3 regions of the Bacillus sp. es.036 genome follow, and region 3 is predicted to be linked to each of the others. Evidence: riboswitches for the same ligand, from Rfam matches in the RefSeq annotation. Region 3 holds a riboswitch; each other region holds the start of a gene.

The links. A riboswitch is a leader RNA that binds a small molecule or an ion and turns the genes downstream of it on or off. The one in region 3 is predicted to bind S-adenosylmethionine.
Region 1: linked by a shared signal. The riboswitch ahead of ATG70_RS03015 (assimilatory sulfite reductase (NADPH) flavoprotein subunit) and the one ahead of ATG70_RS22000 (2,3-diketo-5-methylthiopentyl-1-phosphate enolase) in region 3 are both predicted to bind S-adenosylmethionine.
Region 2: linked by a shared signal. The riboswitch ahead of metX (homoserine O-acetyltransferase MetX) and the one ahead of ATG70_RS22000 (2,3-diketo-5-methylthiopentyl-1-phosphate enolase) in region 3 are both predicted to bind S-adenosylmethionine.

What each region holds. Positions count from the first base shown of each region.
Region 1 is NZ_PDIZ01000001.1:560,767-567,500, reverse strand. Features, by position in the region: gene cysI (assimilatory sulfite reductase (NADPH) hemoprotein subunit) at 1-915, opposite strand, end outside; gene ATG70_RS03015 (assimilatory sulfite reductase (NADPH) flavoprotein subunit) at 938-2,749, opposite strand; SAM riboswitch class I at 2,908-3,019, opposite strand; gene ATG70_RS03010 (hypothetical protein) at 3,182-3,547, opposite strand; gene ATG70_RS03005 (hypothetical protein) at 3,544-3,795, opposite strand; gene ATG70_RS03000 (MBL fold metallo-hydrolase) at 3,875-4,729, opposite strand; gene ATG70_RS02995 (SRPBCC family protein) at 4,924-5,655, opposite strand; gene ATG70_RS02990 (ABC transporter ATP-binding protein) at 5,677-6,594, opposite strand; gene ATG70_RS02985 (ABC transporter permease subunit) at 6,594-6,734, opposite strand, start outside.
Region 2 is NZ_PDIZ01000001.1:2,729,847-2,736,580, reverse strand. Features, by position in the region: gene ATG70_RS13915 (TraR/DksA C4-type zinc finger protein) at 1-394, shown strand, start outside; gene ATG70_RS13910 (toprim domain-containing protein) at 535-864, shown strand; gene ATG70_RS13905 (thioredoxin domain-containing protein) at 937-1,239, shown strand; gene sigI (RNA polymerase sigma-I factor) at 1,592-2,356, shown strand; gene ATG70_RS13895 (anti-sigma factor domain-containing protein) at 2,379-3,716, shown strand; gene ATG70_RS13890 (TlpA family protein disulfide reductase) at 3,780-4,199, opposite strand; SAM riboswitch class I at 4,381-4,491, shown strand; gene metX (homoserine O-acetyltransferase MetX) at 4,587-5,672, shown strand; gene ATG70_RS13880 (O-acetylhomoserine aminocarboxypropyltransferase/cysteine synthase family protein) at 5,674-6,734, shown strand, end outside.
Region 3 is NZ_PDIZ01000003.1:614,661-621,394, reverse strand. Features, by position in the region: gene ATG70_RS22025 (alpha/beta fold hydrolase) at 1-859, opposite strand, end outside; gene ATG70_RS22020 (GNAT family N-acetyltransferase) at 974-1,492, shown strand; gene ATG70_RS22015 (acireductone dioxygenase) at 1,540-2,073, opposite strand; gene ATG70_RS22010 (methylthioribulose 1-phosphate dehydratase) at 2,092-2,715, opposite strand; gene ATG70_RS22005 (2-hydroxy-3-keto-5-methylthiopentenyl-1-phosphate phosphatase) at 2,678-3,376, opposite strand; gene ATG70_RS22000 (2,3-diketo-5-methylthiopentyl-1-phosphate enolase) at 3,373-4,572, opposite strand; SAM riboswitch class I at 4,668-4,777, opposite strand; gene ATG70_RS21995 (pyridoxal phosphate-dependent aminotransferase) at 4,862-6,034, opposite strand; gene ATG70_RS21990 (carbon-nitrogen family hydrolase) at 6,137-6,734, shown strand, end outside.

The DNA of each region.
Region 1 (6,734 bases), on a different contig from region 3:
GCGAGCGTTCTTACGCTCTGAACGATTGCCATAATCACGCTGAATCGTAATGATCTTCTCGGCCACATCAACAATGTTTTCAGGTGAACAAAAGCCAATGATTCTGGACAACTGAGGATACGTACTTGTGTCGCCATGCGTCATGCCCATTCCACCGCCTACGGCAACATTGAACCCTTGAAGCTTGCCATCTTCAAGAATTGCAATAAAGCCGAGATCTTGCGAGAAAATGTCCACATCGTTTGATGGCGGAACCGCAACACCAATCTTAAATTTTCTCGGTAAGTAATGAGGCCCATACATTGGCTCAATCTCTTCTTCTTTACGATCGAGCACCTTCTCTTCATCTAACCAAATTTCATGATACGCTCTTGTTCTCGGTAACAGGTCGTCGCTTAGTTTTCGTGCCCATCCGTGCACTTCTGCATGAATATCAGATTGATACGGATTGGCGTTACACATCACGTTTCGATTCACGTCACCACAGGCTGCAAGAGAATCCATCAGAACAGAATCCATTGCCTGAATACTCTTCTTCATATTCCATTTTAAAATCCCATGCATTTGAAATGTTTGACGCGTCGTAAGCTTTAACGTACCGTTTCCATATTCATTCGCCAGATCATCCATCACTAACCACTGCTCCGGAGTCGCAACACCCCCAGGTAACCGGACGCGAACCATAAACTGATAAGCTGGTTCAAGTTTCTGCTGCTTCCGCTCCTGACGAATATCGCGATCGTCCTGCATATAACTTCCATGGAACTTTAATAACTTTGTATCCGCATCGGGAATGGAGGCTGTAATCGGATCTGCAAAACTTTCCACAAGAGAACCCCGTAAATAGCGGCTTTCATCTTTGATTTTTTCCATTTCACTCGGTTTTCCATCTTTCGTTACCGGTTTATTCGTCATAATCAAACTCCTTCCATCACGGTTAGTACACATCTCGCTGGTAGCGTTTCTCGTTACGGAGATCCGATAAGTAGGCTTCAGCTTCAGATTCGCTCAATCCACCCTGCTTCTCAAGTATGTTAACGAGGGCAATATGAACATCTTTTGCCATATATTTCTCATCACCACATACGTATATGTGTGCTCCCTTTTGGATCCACTCGTATAGTTCTTTACTTTGCTCGCGCATGCGGTGTTGAACATACACTTTTTCATCCGTATCACGAGAAAAAGCGACATCCATGCGAGTCAGCACACCATCTTTTAACCACTTTTGCCATTCAACCTGGTAAAGAAAGTCGGTGACAAAATGCTGTTCACCAAAGAACAACCACGTATCGCCACCTGCGCCAATTTCTTCTCGTTCCTGTAAAAATGCACGATACGGCGCCACTCCCGTACCTGCCCCGATCATGATGACAGGTGTATCGGGATTGTTTGGCAGTCTAAAATTCTCGTTCCGCTGTACAAAGACTGGAAGTTGATCACCTGGCTGTGACCGTTCAGCGCACTGTCCCGAACAGACGCCAGTGCGAGCGCGACCGTGTGCGTCATATCGTAGCGCCCCAATTGTAAGATGAACTTCGTCTTCGCTCGCTTTCGGACTGCTTGCAATAGAGTAAAGACGGACTGGTATTTTACGCAGTATCTTCACAAAATCCTCTGCAGCGATTTCCCACGGTCCGTAATCTTTCACCAAATCAATAAGATCTCTTCCGTAAATGTAGGTCTTAAGCTCTTCTCCCTCGGCATTCACCATGCGGAGAAGCTCTGCGCTCTCCGTAAGCTCCGCAATCTTCTTAAGCAATGGTTTTGTTAGACTTGTAATCTCATACGTCTTCGTCAAAGCTTCCTGAAGAGACTGCACGTCTCCCTGCTTGTTTATGACCACATGGCTGTCTCGGTCCCAACTCATTTCTTCAATCAGTTGAAGCACAAGCGTGGTATCATTTTCTGGATAAATCCCCAGACTGTCGCCTGGTTCGTATACGAGATTGGATCCTTCAAGATCAAGCTCAAGATGACGCGTTTCTTTATTCGATCCTCGTCCGTTTAAATTAATATTTTCTAAGATCTCTGCTTTAAACGGATTCGTTCTTGAGTACGAAAGATTCGTTTCACTAGCTTCCTTAGAAGGTGACGCTTCACTCTTGGACGGGGCATCAGACAGCAGACTCATGACACCTTCAAACCATTCTTCCGCAGGTTCTTCAAAATCCAAATCACAATCGACACGAGGATAAATTCTAGTAGCTCCTAATTCTTCCAGACGTCTATCAAAATCTTTCCCAGTTTGACAGAAAAATTCATACGAGCTATCTCCAAGTGATAGGACAGAAAATCTAATTTCTCCTAATTCAGGAGCTCGCTTACTTTGGATAAAGTCGTAAAAGCTTAGCGCATTATCAGGAGGATCTCCATCTCCATGCGTGCTTGTAATCAATAAAAGGTCTTCTACTTTCTTAAGTGACTTTGGTTTAAAATCATCGAGGGATGAGAGCGTAACGTTGTACTTTTCGTGATCAAGCCGCTCAAAAAAAGATTCTGCTAGAGACTGACCATTTCCCGTATGAGAGCCATAGAGAATCGTAATTTCACGCGTTTTTGGTTCATTCTTTGAGAACGCTTCTTCAGCTGAGGGAGCTTCAGTTGTTGCCGCTGTTTCTGCCACTCCCGGAACAGAAAGATACCCGCTCAGCCAAATTTTCTGCGTTTCATTTAGTGTTGGTAATAGACGATTTAAAAGTTCCGTTTGTTCTTGATCAAAAGGACTATTCATAACCTGTAAATGCAATACAATCCACCTCGCATAGTTAATTCAATGTAATACAAGTTGTTTACCCGGATTTAAAACCGTATGAATACGAAGCATGCTCCTCTCTTCTAAGATACACATAAAAAACCTCTCTTCTTTAAGCATAAGAAGAAAGGTTTGTGAGAACGATGCCAATCTTCTTATCTTTCAGGATACACCTGCTGGATTTGGCACAGTATGAGTTGATTATTCAACTCATCGGTTGCCGAGGCTTCAAAGGGCCAGTCCCTCCACCTCTCTTGATAAGAAATGTTGCTATAAAGTTTTGATAACAATGATTGTTTCAAATAATATCTTTTGTTTAACAAAATGTCAATGTATTATTAGAAAATTATCACCATTCAATTAAATGAAACGTGATGATCGCAAACATTCATTAAGAAAAATGAGTCAAATGATTTAGGTCTATTTTCATGAACGTTGATGCTTATTTTTTAACTTCATAATTTCAAACATATTCACAATCAATAGAAAGATAACAATCCCCAGTTTTACCCCAATCGAATAAGGAAGCGGGGTTACTAGTAAGAGAATAGCCATAAAAGAAACTGTACAGGTTCGTATGACCTCTCCCTTAAGAGACGTTTTTCTCACCTCACCACGCAGCCATTTCACAAGGGTTCTCCCAACGCTAGTGATGGCAATAACCATACAAACAAGATAAGTCCATATCGGTAAATAGTACGGTACCACAAAGATTGTAAGCGACAGCAAAATCGTCAGCACCGCATATCGGATTGTGACTTCTTTATATGTAAGCAAGTTGAAATCTTTCAAGTTGAGCCCTCTTTTTGTTGCTGATCATGTGTCATCTCTTGAGACACCTGTTCCACCCGGTTCATAGTGAAAAACCAGAAAATACTCATGAAGAAATAGTAGATTCCGAGAATAGAAAGCGTGTCCGTTACACTTTCTGAGAGCGGAAGATTTGAGAGATAAACTTTCCATAATACGCTGCCTATCACATATAAAAGCGGGCTCACGATATAAAACCATCCATAGATCAGCTTTTTAAAACTTTTCATACTGCCTCCTTTAATGACACTTCCTCTAACCCATCACCTAGTATAACTCTTCCCCTTAACCCCTTCCAGAAAAACCCTTTTACAGGCTATACCCGTTTGCAAACTCTTGAATCACTTCACGTTCTTCTTCGTTCAACTCTCTGCCAACGATACCTTTGAAAGAACGTTGCATTTCTTGCTGATTCCCCCTACACGCTTCCGTAATGGAAGAAACTGTTCGCAAAAGCTTTACTTCTTTCTTAAACTCTTCAATCGGAATCGCTTCTCCGTGTGATAAAATCACCCATTCGCCCTCAAAGCCTTCTAGTACATCAAGCAGTTGGTTTGTCGTCCTCACCGTATAGTTGGTTTTACTAGAAAAAATATCAGGATAAAAGCAATCGCCTAAAAATAGAATTTTTTCTTCTTTTATGTAGACGACCACCGAGTCAGCCGCATGGTCTCCGCCAACATGTTGAAGGACACACGTCACGCCGCCAAGATCGATTTCCAGTTTGTCCTCAAAGGTTAGATCCGGAAGAGTAATCGTAATATGACGATGATTCACGAATTCCTTTTTGATGGCGGTTGCACAAAATTCAATTTCCGTTCCTTCTTCTACACGCTGATCAAGATCTGCATCAGACCATGATAAGGGAATAAGCTTAGCCATTTCTTCTTTCGTTTGAAAAGAAGAAATCGAAACCGTATCTCTGAGCGCGGATAACCCAAATATATGATCCCAATGCCAGTGGGTAAGTGCTACCATATCAGGTCTTTTAAGCCCCCGATCTGAAAGTTCCTCTAGAAAATAACGTGCATGAGCTTCTGAATTTCCTGCGTCAATCATTAACGACTTTTCATCCCCAACTACCATCCCTAGAATCGGTCGGTCTGTTTCGGATACTGGTGTTTGGTAGTAAAAACGATCACCGATTTGTTTTATTTGTTGCATGAGGGTACCTCCATTATTCTATCTATTCCAATTAATATTCCACTTATCATACCATTCATAAGAAAATCCTATGCTATCGCAACACCAGCTCTGGTGTAGCAAGGCCCCTAAAATGGCAGCATAGATGTTTAATAATTTAAAAATGCCACTACTCAAACGAAATTCCGCACTTATTAAAAAAGTTGTCCTTCTTTTTATTCGGGTGACGAGGGGCTTTTCAATGGGAGATACACCTCTTCTACCCATTCGATAAACTTTTCTTCCGCATCAACATAGTGAATCGCTTCAAAAAGATAAACTTCTGAATCACAGGCTCCATCATAGCCCTTTGCAAGTAATCTCTCGCACAACTCTTCGTCCTCTACACTAAAGTAAACATCCCATAAGTGTCCTTCATTCAGATAAGCGATAGCGAGAAACTCTTGACCTGTCTGTTCTTCATGGCAGATGACCTCGAGGCCTTGATGTATATTGGATTGCCGATCGTACACATATTGAATAAACGCTAAGTATTGTTCATCAAAGACAAATTTACTCATCCAAAGCGTCAACTTTCCTGCTAGAAAATACACAACGTTTTTAGGAATTAAGCTTGCTTCGATCGATAATTGGGTTCCTCCATCACCTTCAATCAACTCATACCGCGTAAAATTTATTCCCTCTTTCGTTGTCGTTTTCATAGCGATTCTATGTGGAGGCTCGTGAACAAGCACTTCCGTCTCAAACGTGTACTCTTTCTTCCCAATCCTTTGCTTTGATTTAAAGCGAGAACCTGCTCCCATTTCATCCTCTCGCCCTTCATAAATATGCTCAACAATCATTGTATTCCAATTTAGAACATGCTCGTCTTTATGTAAGCATTCGTAAACGAGGTCAATTGGTGCATCAATAAACTCTGTAAAACGATAGGCAATTAATTCTTTCATCTTCGTCTTCTCCCTATCCAGTCAGGCTGAACGTTGGTTTCCACCTATTTTTATAAAGATTTCTTCAAGTGATGGTTCATCCACCTCTATCCGAAACACATCCACATTCGCATGCAAAAAGCTTCGATTAATTTCTGGAATTAGCCATTCACCATCTACTGTGACAGTCGTTAATTCCTGATCCCATTCAACCCTATTAGCTAGTTCATCTAATTGAGGTCTTAGTGAACTCATTTGTTTTTCGTTCAAACGCGAATGCTTGATAAACACGATCAATTTATTTTGATACCTAGCTCTCAATTGCTGCATACTTCCCTTAGCTGTAATAACACCCTGGTTCATGATCGCAATATCATCGCACAGCTTTTCAACTTCATCTAAATTATGAGAGGTTAAGAAGATGGTTGTTCCTTTCTTAGAAATGTCTTGAATTAAGCGATGAATGGTTAATACGGCGTTCGCATCCACTCCTGATGTAGGTTCATCAAGAAAGAGGATATCCGGTTCATTGATTAAAGCTTGTGCAATTCCCAGCTTCTTTTTCATACCAAACGAAAATTTCTTTGCCTTTACGTGTGCTGCTTCTTCTAATTCTACTCGTTGTAAAAGGTCAAGAATTTCCGGTTTTGGTAGTTTTACATTCAAAAGTCTACTAAAGTACTTTAGGTGTTGGAAAGCTGTTAAATCATCATAAAACGTTGAGTAGTCTGGTAGAACACCCATTTTTTGGTTCTGATGAGACTGCTCTCCTAGAATCTTAAACGAGCCAGAACTTGGATGGATTAACCCCGCTAGCATGTTAATAAAGGTCGATTTACCTGCTCCGTTTTTTCCTAAAAACCCAAAGACGCTACCTTGTTCTACTTTTAGATCAATCTCATTGACTACTTTCTTCTTGGCATAGATTTTTGTTAATCCTTCTGTTTCAATTGCATACATTAAAAATCCTTCTTTCTAATCAGTAGTAGACTTCCTAATACGAACAGTATAGGGAAGATCAACACAACGTACGTGTAGATATGTTCACCTAGACTATAATAATAATAATAAGGTGTTAAATAGCTTAATAGATCAATGAT
Region 2 (6,734 bases), on a different contig from region 3:
GTACGATAATCATTTTGCTGATATGGCTTCTGAGTTGGACCAACGTGAGAAGGATATTACTTTAGAAGATGCAGCAAGAGAACGATTGAGTTTAATTAATACAGCACTTGATCGTATTCGTGAAGGAAACTATGGCATTTGTGTGGATACTGGAGAAGAGATTGATAAGGAACGCCTTGAAGCCATTCCTTATGCTATTCGTACGAAAGAAGCACAGGATAAATTAGAAAAGGCGAAAGAAGATAGCCGACCAGATGATGAAGCTACTTTTGAGACCGCAGGTAATAGAGAAGATGATCGTCTACGTACAGTTGATGATCTTCAAAGAGAACACGGTAATTCGACTTCTGAAACGTATCTAGAAGAAGAAGATCCGGATAAAGAAACGGAGTAATAGACGGTTACCTGGCTCAATAGCTGTTGTGTAATCATATCTCGTTAGCTAATCTACTTCTAAAGTGAAACGATTTGCTTTCAACCACCATATGCTATAGCAATGCATTGATACGACAGCTTGAAATGGAGCGTTGTGCCATGAATGATAAAGTAATTATTGTCGAAGGAAAAACAGATAAACAGCAGTTAATGAGAGTGTTGGATGAACCTGTTCATATTATTTGCACCTATGGAACAATTAGCTTTGAGCGACTTGAGGAATTAAGTGAAGAACTTGAAGAGAAAGACGTGTTTGTACTAGTTGATGCAGATGATGCAGGTGAGAAATTAAGGCGACAATTAACGCAGGAAATTCCCCACGCAGAACATCTTTATATCACAATGCTTCATCGTGAAGTAGCAGAGACACCGCTAAATTATTTAACAAGAATTTTAAGAGCAGCTAAGTTTAAAGTATTAACTGTATAATGCAAGTAAAAGATTAACGAAGGGAAGCTTTAAGTAGCTTCCTTTTGGTCTTAAAGGAATTGAGGCATACGGATGCAAGAGATTACTGACGAAGCTTTGATTAAAGAGCTTTTAGAAAAAGAAGGTAGTGTTATATTCTTCTATACTCCCTTTTGTCAGACATGTAAAATAGCAGAGCGAATGTTACATATTGTTACAGAAGCAAAAGAGATGAACGCTGTTGTATATACGTGCAACTTGAATTATTTTCCTTGGGTTGCAGAAGTGCTCGGAATACAAAGTGTTCCTGCATTAACAGTTATTGGTGGAAATGATGAAAATCGGATCCTTTTTGCATTTGAATCCGTGGTAACAATCGATAAATTTCTTAATTAAAGTAAATTCGTTTGATGAATTTTGACCATCTACTCGTTTTTTATAAGTTGCAAAAATCCTGTCTGCAAAGGAAAAAATGAATATTTAATTTGCTGAAAATTAAGCAAGATTAATAATGATAAGATAATATAACAGGAAGTAAAGAAACAGTAACATTGTCATAAAATTGTATTTTCGTTGATGCTGATTGAGTGGTATAACTGAATAGAGTCACCATTCCACTGTTTTGTACGGATGGTGGCGCATTTCATTTTCTAACCTATTATAGAATTTCCAAAACTTAAAAACATCTAAGAATTCAACCCGAAAAGCGGTCTAGTTGAGATTGACTGCAATATGAGAGGTGTATAACATGACAACCATTTCAATCAGCGCAATGGGAAATTTCGCTAATAAAAATGAAAACAAAAAAGAGACTATTACTTTAGAAGATAAAGTTGATCGTATACAGAATGGAAATCAGGCGTTACGCAATCAGCTTTTAGAAGACTATCAACCTTTTATTAAGAAAATCACGTCTAAAGTTTGCAATCGCTATATAAATCATTCGATGGATGAGTTCAGTATAGGACTATCCGCTTTTAATGAAGCTATGGATCAGTATCGAAAAGGCCAGGGAAGCAGATTTTTAACATTTGCTGATATGGTGATTAGAAGAAGAGTGATCGATTATATTCGAAAAGAAGCGCGACAGAATAAGTATATTTACCTTGAACCTGAGGAACTTGATGAGGAAGGTCGGCTAGAAGATAGCTTTGCAGAACAAAAAGCCGCACTTGATGTATATGAGATTGATAAACAACGTGAAGTACGAATGTTTGAAATTGAGGAATATGAGCAGTTGCTGAAGAAATTTAGTATTACGTTTAAGGTTCTTAGCAAAAACTGTCCGAAACATATTGATGCAAGAGAAAATGCCAAGATGATTGCAAAATTAATCGCGGATGATCACGTTCTTTCAGGATATTTATTAGAGAAAAAGCAGCTCCCTATAAAAGATTTGCTGGCGCTCGTTACATGCAGTCGCAAAACGATTGAACGTAATCGAAAGTATATAATAGCAGTTGCATTAATTCATTTGGGTGGATTTAATGCTCTGAAATCTTATATACAGTAGTTGGAAAAAAGGGGGCCAGGGGATGAAAAAAGGGGTCATTATGGACATTCGCGGAAGAAAGGCAGTTGTACTAACTCCTGATGGAGAATTTTCAACGATCAATCTGAAGCGAAATCATGAGTTAACAATCGGCTCTGAAATTAAACTTGCACCAAAACCACTAAATAAGAAAAAAGGTTATTTTACCCCCTCTATGCCCACCCTGGCCGGTTTGGCAGCAATTCTATTGTTAGTCGTTATCGTAACAGGCGTTATTCCTGTTAGACAAAATGATGTGGTTGCAGCCTATGTAAGCTTTGATATCAATCCAAGTATTGAGGTTGGAGTTAATTCTGATCTTGAAGTTATTCAATATCAAGCATGGAATTCAGACGGTGAAGGGTTGAACTTAGAACGGGATACAATGAATATGCCACTTAGCGAATTTGGAGGATTACTTGTCTCGAAACTCGATAACGAAGGCTATCTAGAAGAAAATCGGGAATTACTCATTGTCGCTTCGAACGTTGAAGCAAAAGAAAGTAAAGGAATCAGCGGAGATTTAGAAGCCGTTATCCAAGGTATAGAAAAGAATAACGCACTTGTTAATCAAGCGGTTGCCATTACAACCATTCTTGATGCTGATTACAGTATGCGCGAAAAAGCAATAGAACATGGGATATCTCAAGGGAAATATATGGCATACCTCGCAGCCATTGATCGGGGAGCTTCTTTGTCAATGGACGAAGTACGTAATTTATCTGTGAAAAAAATGGATGAAATGCAACCCGAAAGTATGACCGCTGTTGAGGCGAAAGAATCTGAAGATCCTGATGAATTCAAAGTGAAAGATACACCAACACCTATTGAAGACTCTGTTGTCCAATTAAACGACAAAAAAGTAGTACCTGATCAAGAGGATGAAAACGGAGAACTTATCCTCAAACAACCTGAACAAAAATCTGTTCCTGAATCAAAAGACAATCAATCGAATAATGTTAATTCCAATGAGTCAAAGAAAACCAATTCATCTAGTGGCACGCAGACACAAAAAGATGACAAAGAAGATCAAAATGAAAAAGATAAACAAGATAAAGCAGAAAAAAAAACGGAAACTAAAGTAGAAAAAGAACAAGAGAAAGAAAAAAAGCAGGCTGAAAAACAAAATAGTAAAACAGATAAAGCTCAAGAAAAAGCTGAAAAGAAGGATGAGAAGGCACAAGAAAAAGCTGAAAGAAAAAGCGATAAGGCTCAAGAAAAGTCTGAGAAGAAAGACGAAAAAGCGCAAGACAAAGAGGAAAAGAAGAGCGAAAAAGCTCCAAAGAAAGAAGACCCAAAAGATAATAAAGGCAAGTCTGAAGAAAAGAAAAAAGATTCGTGAAGCATCATGCTATTATTCATTTTATATCCATTATTTAAGCCAGAGGGATTCCTCTGGCTTTTTTTACTTCATGATGGATGGAAGAGCTTTCGCAATATCGAGGAAAGAAGATTGATCATTAAAAACGTTAACAATTTGATGATCTTTATCGAGTAGAACCGTTGTTGGAACTCCAGTACATCCGTAATCATCATACGTTTCTCGACCATTGTCACGTAATACAGGAAAAGGAAGGTCGTTTTTTATCGTAAATTCTTTTCCGGCTTCCTCTGATCGTTCTCGTCCAGTTACATTTATTGTTAAGAAGGCCAGCTCTTCAAGATCAGCATGGTGGTAAAATTGTTCTTTCATCGGCATATCTTTCATACAGTCAGGACACCAGGATGTCCAGAACGTTATCATCACTGGTTTTCCAACAAAGTCAGTAAGGCGAATAACGTCGCCACTATTCATATCCTCTAATGCAAAGAAGGGTGCTTCCATAGTTGTTCACCTCTTTTAAATGGTCTATCGTTACCTTATCAAAAAGTTCATTCTAACGAAAGATTTCTGGTCATAGACTGTTTTATCCCTGAGTTCAAAAGAATAAAAATTCCGAAAAATGTTTGACACTAATGCGCCACCTTGCTAAAATAAACACAATTAATTAAAAACGAAATATTCTTACTTATCTAGAGAGGCGGAGGGACTGGCCCTATGAAGCCCGGCAACCGTCAAACCAATCCTGGTTTGAAAAGGTGCCAAATCCTGCAGGAGAAATCCTGAAAGATAAGCGGAGCTGATGAATAAATCAAGCCTCTCTGTCTTTCAGAGAGGCTTTTTATTTTAAGTAAAAACAAGCAGTTTTTGTTTGAAAGGAGTGATAGGGGTTTGGATAGAGAGACGATATACGAAGATCGGACGGTATCGATTGGTTCGTTAATGCTGGAATCTGGCAATGAACTTCATGACGTCGAACTTGCCTATGAACGTGTAGGCCCTAGGGGAGCGCCGGTGATTCTTGTCTGTCATGCTTTAACTGGAAATCAGTATACAGTCGGTCATGAAGAAGCTGGCTGGTGGAAAGGATTAATTGGGAAAGGTGCTTCTATCGATACTTCTGATTTTCAAGTTATTACATTCAATGTCCTTGGGGGATGTAATGGCTCGACAGGACCACAATCGATCAACCCAGTTACGCAAAAGCGTTACCAAGCCGATTTTCCGTTTGTTTCTGTAAGAGACATGGTGCATTCTCAGAAAAAAGCGCTAGAGGAACTTGGTATCCACCACCTGCATGCTGTCATTGGTGGATCTCTTGGAGGGATGCAGGTACTAGAATGGGGGCTCCTCTATCCAGATTGGATGGATCATCTTATCCCACTTGCCGTCACACCAACCCTGAACGCCTATGGAATTGCTTATAATGCCATTTCTCGATTTGCGATTACGAATGATCCGAACTGGAGGAATGGTTACTATAGTAGTGATCAAACTCCAACATCTGGGCTTGCAACCGCAAGAATGATTGGAATGGTCTCCTATCGAACGGATGAAATGTTCCAAAAAAAATTCGGTCGAGGCGTTAAAGGGGCTTCAGTTAGCCATAAAGAACCACAATACGATGTCGAATCCTATCTTCATTATCAAGGAAATAAGCTTGTAAGCCGATTTGATGCAAATAGCTACTTATATTTGTTAAAGGCGATGGATAACCACGATATTGGCATTGAAAGAGGCAATCTTACCTTAGTAAACAAAAGATTCAAAGCAAACATCCTCGCAATTGGGTTCAAAGGAGATCTGATTTATCCACCAGATGAATTAGAAAAGCTTTTTCAACAAGATTCATCCTCTCAGTTTTATCTTGTCGATACTAAATTTGGTCACGATGGGTTTCTCGTTGAGTTTGATAAATGGGGACCGCTTATAAAAGAACAACTTACAATGATAAACAAAATCGAAGGAGTGAAGTGAAATGGCAGATAAAAAATATCATTTAGAGACGATTGGCATTCATGGAGGGTTACAAGCAGATCCTGCTACGGGAGCTAGAGCACTACCAATCTATCAATCTAATGCTTATCGATTTGACAATACTGACCATGCCGCTGATTTATTTGCATTAAAAGAAGAAGGGTTTATCTATTCAAGGATTGGAAATCCAACTGTCGGAGCACTTGAAGAACGAATTGCTCAGCTTGAAGGTGGCGTTGGAGCGCTTGCACTAGCAAGTGGTATGGCAGCCATTACTACGGCGATATTAAATGTTGCAAATAGCGGAGATGAAATTGTTTCAGCATCGACTTTATACGGTGGAACGTACAATCTCTTTTCTGCTACACTTCCGAAATATGGGATAAAAACCAACTTTGTTGACCCGGAAAATGTGGAATCTTTTAGGCAAGCCATTACACCAAACACGAAAGCCATTTTTGCTGAAACGATTGGGAATCCAGGCCTTCACGTATTGGATATCGAAAAAGTTGCTGAAATTGCACATGAAGCGGGCATACCACTGATTATTGACAATACGTTTGCAACACCTTATCTGTGCCGACCAATTGAACACGGAGCAGATATCGTCGTTCATTCTGCGACAAAGTGGCTTGGTGGAAATGGCTCAACGATGGGAGGCATCATCGTTGATGGAGGAAAGTTCGATTGGAACTCCTCTAAATTTCCTGGATTCACAGAGCCGGATCATACGTATCACGGCATCGTTTTTGCTGAAGCACTCCCAGAAGCTGCGTACATTGTAAAAGCAAGAGTGCAGCTGCTAAGAGATACGGGTGCTGCGCTTAGTCCATTTAACGCTTTTCAAATTGCTCTTGGTGTGGAAACGCTACACGTTCGCATGAAAGAGCACATTGCTAACACGCGAAAGCTAGTTTCTTATTTGAAAGACAATCCGGCCGTTGAATGGGTGAGCTATCCTGAGGAAGAGGATCATCCTTCACATCAACTTGTTCACAAATATCTTCCGAAAGGTGCCGGTGCTGTTGTTGTATTCGGCATTAAAGGAGGTCGTGAAACAGG
Region 3 (6,734 bases):
TCTTTTCGTTAACCTTTTCTTCTAACCACTGTTTAATCTTTTTTATCGTTTCTTCAGGTCTTTGCCAGTGTAGGACATGTCCCGTTTCAGGAATAGCACTTACCTTACAATGAGTTCCCAGCTCCTCCTGCATTCTAGCTGCTGCCTGACGTCTTATCGTTTCTCCATCCTCAGGAAGGGTTGCTCTTATAAGAAAGATTGGCGCCTGCACCTGATGGAAAACGTCGCGGCACGACTCAAGATAGAGTGACTTTCCAATCGCTCTTACCGTATTTCCGCTTACCTTCATTGCTACGCCGCCCACCACTTCCTTCATATCCCTGTGAACCATTTGCTCCAATTCATGGCTCCATCTACCAATTTCCTCTTTCTTCTTTTTCTCATACTCTTCTATAGTTGAATAATAACTTTCTGTGATCCACTGTGACATTTGCTTCAGGAATTCCTCTAACGTTATAGAAGGATCTTCTTCAAAAAGGAGATAACCTCCATCAATCATCACAACGCCATTCACCATTTCAGAAAACCGACTACTAAAGTGGAGAGCTAGAGCCGCTCCCCAAGAATGGCCAATCAAATAAACTGGCTGATTGCTTAGTTCAAAACGTACCTTTTCGAGCCATTCGGTTAGAAATTGAAAGGAATAATTTTTTTCTTCATTAAAAGGCTGAGTCTCACCGTGGCCAGGTAAATCAATCGCAAACAAATGAAAATGATCCTGCAAACGATCAGCGATCTCGTTAAACCCAAGCGCATTGTTCGTCAAACCATGAAGTAGGAGAACGGTGGGGTTACGCTGACTTCCCCATTCATAAATGCAGACGTCGAGACCTTCTATGTTCACCTTCATTTTTTTCATAGAACTCAGTCCTTCCATTATGTATGGCTACTTCATTTATTCGACTAGCAGGATTCATTCCCTTTTTCTAGAAGTGAGTGGAGTAAGAAATCATAGGTAATGAGGAGAGCTCCCATGAAAATTAGAAATGCGACAGTAGATGATGCTCTAGCGATAGCAACTGTTCATGTGAATAGCTGGAAATCGACCTATCAGCAGCTCATTCCAGAAGATTATCTTAATGCACTTGATATTCAAATACGGGAAGCCCGTTGGAAAAAGTTTATTCAAGCTGGCAGCACTATTTTTGTAGCCGTCGATCAAGGAGAAATTATCGGGTTTGCAAACGGTGGGAAAAATAGATCAACACCTTATCACTATGATGGAGAGCTGTATGCGATTTATCTTCTTGAAGAAGCACAGCGAAAAGGGGCAGGAAAAAAGCTATTATGTTCTGTTGCGAAAGAGCTCAAAAACGAATCATACCAATCGATGCTTGTGTGGGTTCTGAACGGAAATCCAGCCGCTCACTTTTATCAAAGCTTTCATCCACTTAAAGTTGCTGAGAAAGAGACCGAAATTGCAGAAAAAAAACTTCTAGAAACGGCTTTTGGTTGGCCAGATCTAGAAGATTTGATTACGATTTGCACCTAAATATCGATATAGAAAAGCGCCCGACGAACACTCACGGTCGCTTTCTTTTAGTTTACACTTTCTTTCTCTTCATAAGGGTGGGCAACCCAGCCTGATGGGTCAATAAATAGACGAACAGCTACAACCTGACGATCATCCATTAATGTAAAGAAATGCGGTGTATCCACTGGAACAGAAATCACATCGCCTGGATCTAATTCAACATCAAAATATCCGACGCTTCCTTTGATCACAAAAATCCCATGGCCAGCGGTAATTGCTCTTACTTCATCCTCCGTATGGACGTGCACTTGTTCGAATTTCTTCAGAATGACATCTAGGTCTGGCGTTTCTTCAGAAAGAGCCACCACATCCCAGTTTCCGTATCCATTGCGTTCAGCTAGCGAACGAATTTCTTCATTAAATACAGTTAAAATTTCATTTTTTTGTTCTTCTGTTACAGTGCAATTACCTCTTAATTGTTCAGGGAGCTTTTCTACCTGCCACTGTTCATAAAGAACACCTTCTTGTTGTAGAAATGCACTTACAGCATCCCTTCCTTCAATTACTTCACCTGTATTTCTCACTTTAATAACCGCCATTTTTTCTTCCTCCCTCGCTTAGCTTACTACAGATTGAAAGTTTCTTAATTTAAGATGATAACTAAATAAAAACTCAAATGCTTCGAGATACTTTTTGGCTTCAAAACCATCGCGTCCCCATACCGTAATACCATGATTTTTCATTAATACAGCTTTCGTTTCTTTAGTGATAACATGAACAACATCCTGAGCAAGTAAAGAAAGGTCACTGGAGTTATCAATGATTGGAACGGATATTCGATCATTTTGTCCCCAGAGCCCAAATGCTTTTATTAATTCAACACCCTGAAAAGTAACCTCACCCTCTGTACGAAAAAGTTCAGAAATCACATTGTTATCTACTGTGTGGACGTGCAAACAACATCCTGCATTTGTTTTTTGATAGATGGCCTGATGAACAATTGTTTCAGCAGATGGTTTTAAAGAAGTTTTTTCGATTGCCTGTCCATCACGGTCGACCAATATGAAATCTTCTTCCGTTCGTTTTCTTTTATCTTTACCACTTGTGGTAACAAGAAACTGTAGCGGCTCCTCACTTACTTTGATTGAGAGATTGCCGCTTGTTCCTGGAAACCAATCACGAGCTGCTAACTCATCTTTGATATCAGCGAGTTCGTTCCAACGTTTCTGTACGAGACTCATCATACCCCTCCTTTTCTTCCCTCAATTTTCGAACGATATCATGGAACGACTCAAACGGAACTGCAGGAATGGATAGTTCTTTACACTTCTTTGCTAAGTAATCTCTTGCAAAGACTTGATCTGCCCGTTTAGCTGCCTCTAGATCCGTTATAGAGTCACCGATCACAATTTTTCGGTATGTATCTCCATCAAACTTTTTTAAGATGCCTGGCTTGCAGCATCCGCAATCGTTTGTACAATCATCATCACAAGAGTATGGCCAAGTAATCGTGATCGTTTCGTTCGTAAAATCGCTCCCATTGCAGAAAATGTTCTCTTCTGGTATTTCAAATGGGTTTAGAAGCGGATAGACAAAAAAATCAATTCCTCCGCTTACAACGTAAAGCTGGATTCCTTCTCGTTTTGTATAATGAACAAACTCGGCAAATCCCTGTCTAATCTCGGTTGTAGCTAATAAATAATCAAGCAAATCCTTCTTTCGACTGGAAGGAATCAAATGAAACATCTGCCCCACTCCTTCCCGAATGGATAGGTTCTGCGCTAAAATATTGTCTTTTATTTGCTCCCATTCTTTCGGAGCAAAACGTTTCATTAAGGAAACGATATTATCACTATTTGTAATCGTGCCATCAAAATCACAAAATATAATCGGCTTTTTCATCGAACCACCTCTGTGCTCCCCCACTTTGTAAGTGCCTGGTGAAGTGCCTCACTATTAAGCGATGCCTCTTCGAGAGTTTGATTTGTTAGAACAGCTTCAATCGCAGCTCGGAATGCTTTTCCTCCAGAAGCGGCTCCTCCTGGATGACCGTGCACGCCTCCTCCTGCATTAATAACGCTATCCTTTCCAAAGTCCTGAAGTAAAAGTGGGACCAATCCTGGATGGATGCCTGCTGAAGGAACCGGAAATGTCTTATTCAGTTGATTCTCTTCCGTCAGAGCTAAGGCTGTTGCGAGCGCTTCGTTTCGATCTAACGCCACGCTTCCGTAAGGGGAAGGAAAAAGAGAGAAATCAGCACCAGCGGTTCGAAGTAATTTTCCAAGTAACAGGGAATAACTTATGCCATAAGTGCTCGATGCAGCCATAGCCCCTGAAAAAGAAGGATGAGCCATGATCGGAACCGAGATATCCTTATCCTCAGCAAGAGACTGAAGGACATCTAAACCATATGTAAAAACGTTAAACAACAGGGCATCAGCCCCTAATTCAATCGCGCGTTTTGCTCGATCTTTCAGAATGTCCGTTCTTCCGGTTAAGTTAACCGCATATCGTGTGCGTTTCCCTGTCACTTCTGACGTCTGATCCAGCACTTTTTTTAAAACAGGGACGCGCTTTTCAAGAGGAGATAACTCATTTTCAAAAAGAATTTCATCATCTTTTACGAAATCAACTTTACCAAGGGCTTGTGCCTGCATTTGTTGTTCTAACTCATGCAATGGCTTTCCAATCACCCCTTTAAAAATACTCATGACAAGTGGTCGATCATGCACATCTGCAAGTTTGCGGATGCCTTCTATCCCATGCCCCGGCCCCGGAAAGGCTTGAAGCAACTCATCCGAAAACTCTAAATCAATGAGTTTTATTTCTCCATCAAGAGAAAGTTTGCCGAAAACGGTTGTTAAAATCGCCGGTATATCAGCACTGAAATTAATCGCTGGATAGGAGATAACAATGATCCCTTTACCTTCTCTCTCCTCCACCCTAACGACTTCTCCTTTATGTTTTTGTAACTGTTCTTTTTCTAATAACGGTAGATTCGTCCATGTGCCAACGGTTAATCCGAGAGCGATCGATTCGGCACGCTGGGCTAATTGATGATCATTATTTACAAGATAGGTAGCTATAAGACGGCTCATCACGTTCATTCCTTTCAGTCTTTACCTTTCAATTTTCGCTCATCACACAAAAAAGACCCCTTCACGAGGAAGAGGTCTTTATCACCATGCTCTTCCTCTTATCTTCCAGCTTTTGCTGCGAGAATTAGCACCGTGTCTTTAAGAAAACTTAAAAATCGGTTGCCGGGCTTCAAAGGGCTCGTCCCTCCACCTCTCTGGATAAGAGTTTGCAATTATTCGTTTTTAGTAATTGATTTGAATTATGCCAGACGCAAGAAATTCTGTCAAACTGTTTTTTAATTTTTCTGAATCAAAAGAGATTAAGAGACTTAATTCGTTCCACCGCTTCTCTTAGCTTATCTTCAGACGTTAATAGCCCCACTCGTACATAGCCCTCACCATATTCACCAAACCCGTTGCCAGGTGCGACAACAATTTGGACGCTTTCAAGTAAGTAATCTGCAAAGCTTTCTGAAGTAAAGGATTCAGGTACTTTTAACCAGGCGAAAAACGATCCCGCAGGAGAAGTGACATTCCAGCCAATGTCATGGAGTCCTTGAATGAGAACATTTCGTCTCGACTCATACGTATCGCGAAGGTCTTCTACACACTGCTGCGATCCAAGCAAAGCTTCAGCTGCGGCTTCTTGCACCGCACTAAATAGACTAACGTAAAAATGATCCTGAAGGAGATTGATGCTCTCAACAACAGATTGATTTCCGACTGCAAATCCTACACGCCATCCCGCCATATTATATGTTTTTGAAAGGGTATAGATTTCAATTCCATTGTCTTTTGCACCCCCTGTTTCCAAAAAGCTAATCGGTCGCTCGCCATCAAACCCGATCGCACCGTAAGCGAAATCATGCACAACACAAATATCATTCGTCTCTGCAAAACTGACTGTTTCCTCAAAAAAGCGCTTCGTTGCAACAGCTGCAGTTGGGTTGTTTGGATAATTTAAAAACATCATTTTCGCTTTTTTTAATGAATCCTCTGGAATCGCATCATAGTCTGGTAAGAAATGATTCTCCTCAAGCAACGGCATCATTTGCATATCCGCTTCAGCCATCGCGACACCTGACCAATAATCGGGATATCCAGGGTCTGGAACGAGTGCCACATCACCTTTATTTAGTAAACATTGACTGACCTCGACAAGGCCTGCTTTTCCACCGAAAAGAACGGCAACTTCCTTCTCTGGATCAAGCTTCACTCCAAATTCTCGCTCATAGAAATCAGCAGCCGCCTGCTTCAAAAAAGGCTGTCCTCGAAATGGCGGATATTTGTGATAGGTGGGATTTTCAGCTGCCTTCTGCAAGGACTTGATAATATGATCAGGTGTTGGCTGATCAGGATTTCCCTGTCCAAGATTAATCATGTCATAACCCGCTTCTACATAGCGGTTCACTTTTCCAGCAAGCTTCGCAAAAAATTGTTCCGGTAATCGTTTAAGCGCATCCGAAGTTTGAAATTGTTTCAAAGAATCACATCCTGTTAAAATTTTCGTGAAATTCTAGTAAATTATGTTATCTTGGATACACAATCATGTAAAGCTTATTTTGTAAGCGAGGAGGAGAAAACAATGAAAAAAATCGCTCTGTTGCAATTTGATATTGCGTTTGGAAACCCGGAAGAAAATTTCTCGAAAGTGAAAGAGCTTGTTGCTAAGGCTGTTCATGACAAACCAGATATTATTGTTTTACCAGAACTGTGGTCGACTGGTTATGACTTATCGAGACTAGACGAAATTGGGGATACAAATGCAGAAAAGTCCATTGCATTTCTTTCAGACCTAGCCAAAAAGAATAAGGTGAGTATAGTAGGTGGCTCAATTGCAAAGCAACACAATGATCATGTAACGAATACGATGCTCGTTTTCAATCGAGATGGGCAGCTTATCCATGAGTATAGCAAAGCTCATCTATTTCGCCTGATGAATGAAGAGAAATACCTTGTTTCAGGAAATGAGAAAAGCCACTTCACACTTGAAGAACTCCCAAGTGCCGGATTCATCTGTTATGATATTCGCTTTCCTGAGTGGCTTCGCCTTCATGCCATTGAAGGTGCACAAGTTTTGTTCGTTCCAGCCGAATGGCCGAAACAGCGTACGGATCATTGGCGAGCATTACTTATTAGCCGCGCTATTGAAAACCAATGTTACGTGATTGCTTGTAATCGTG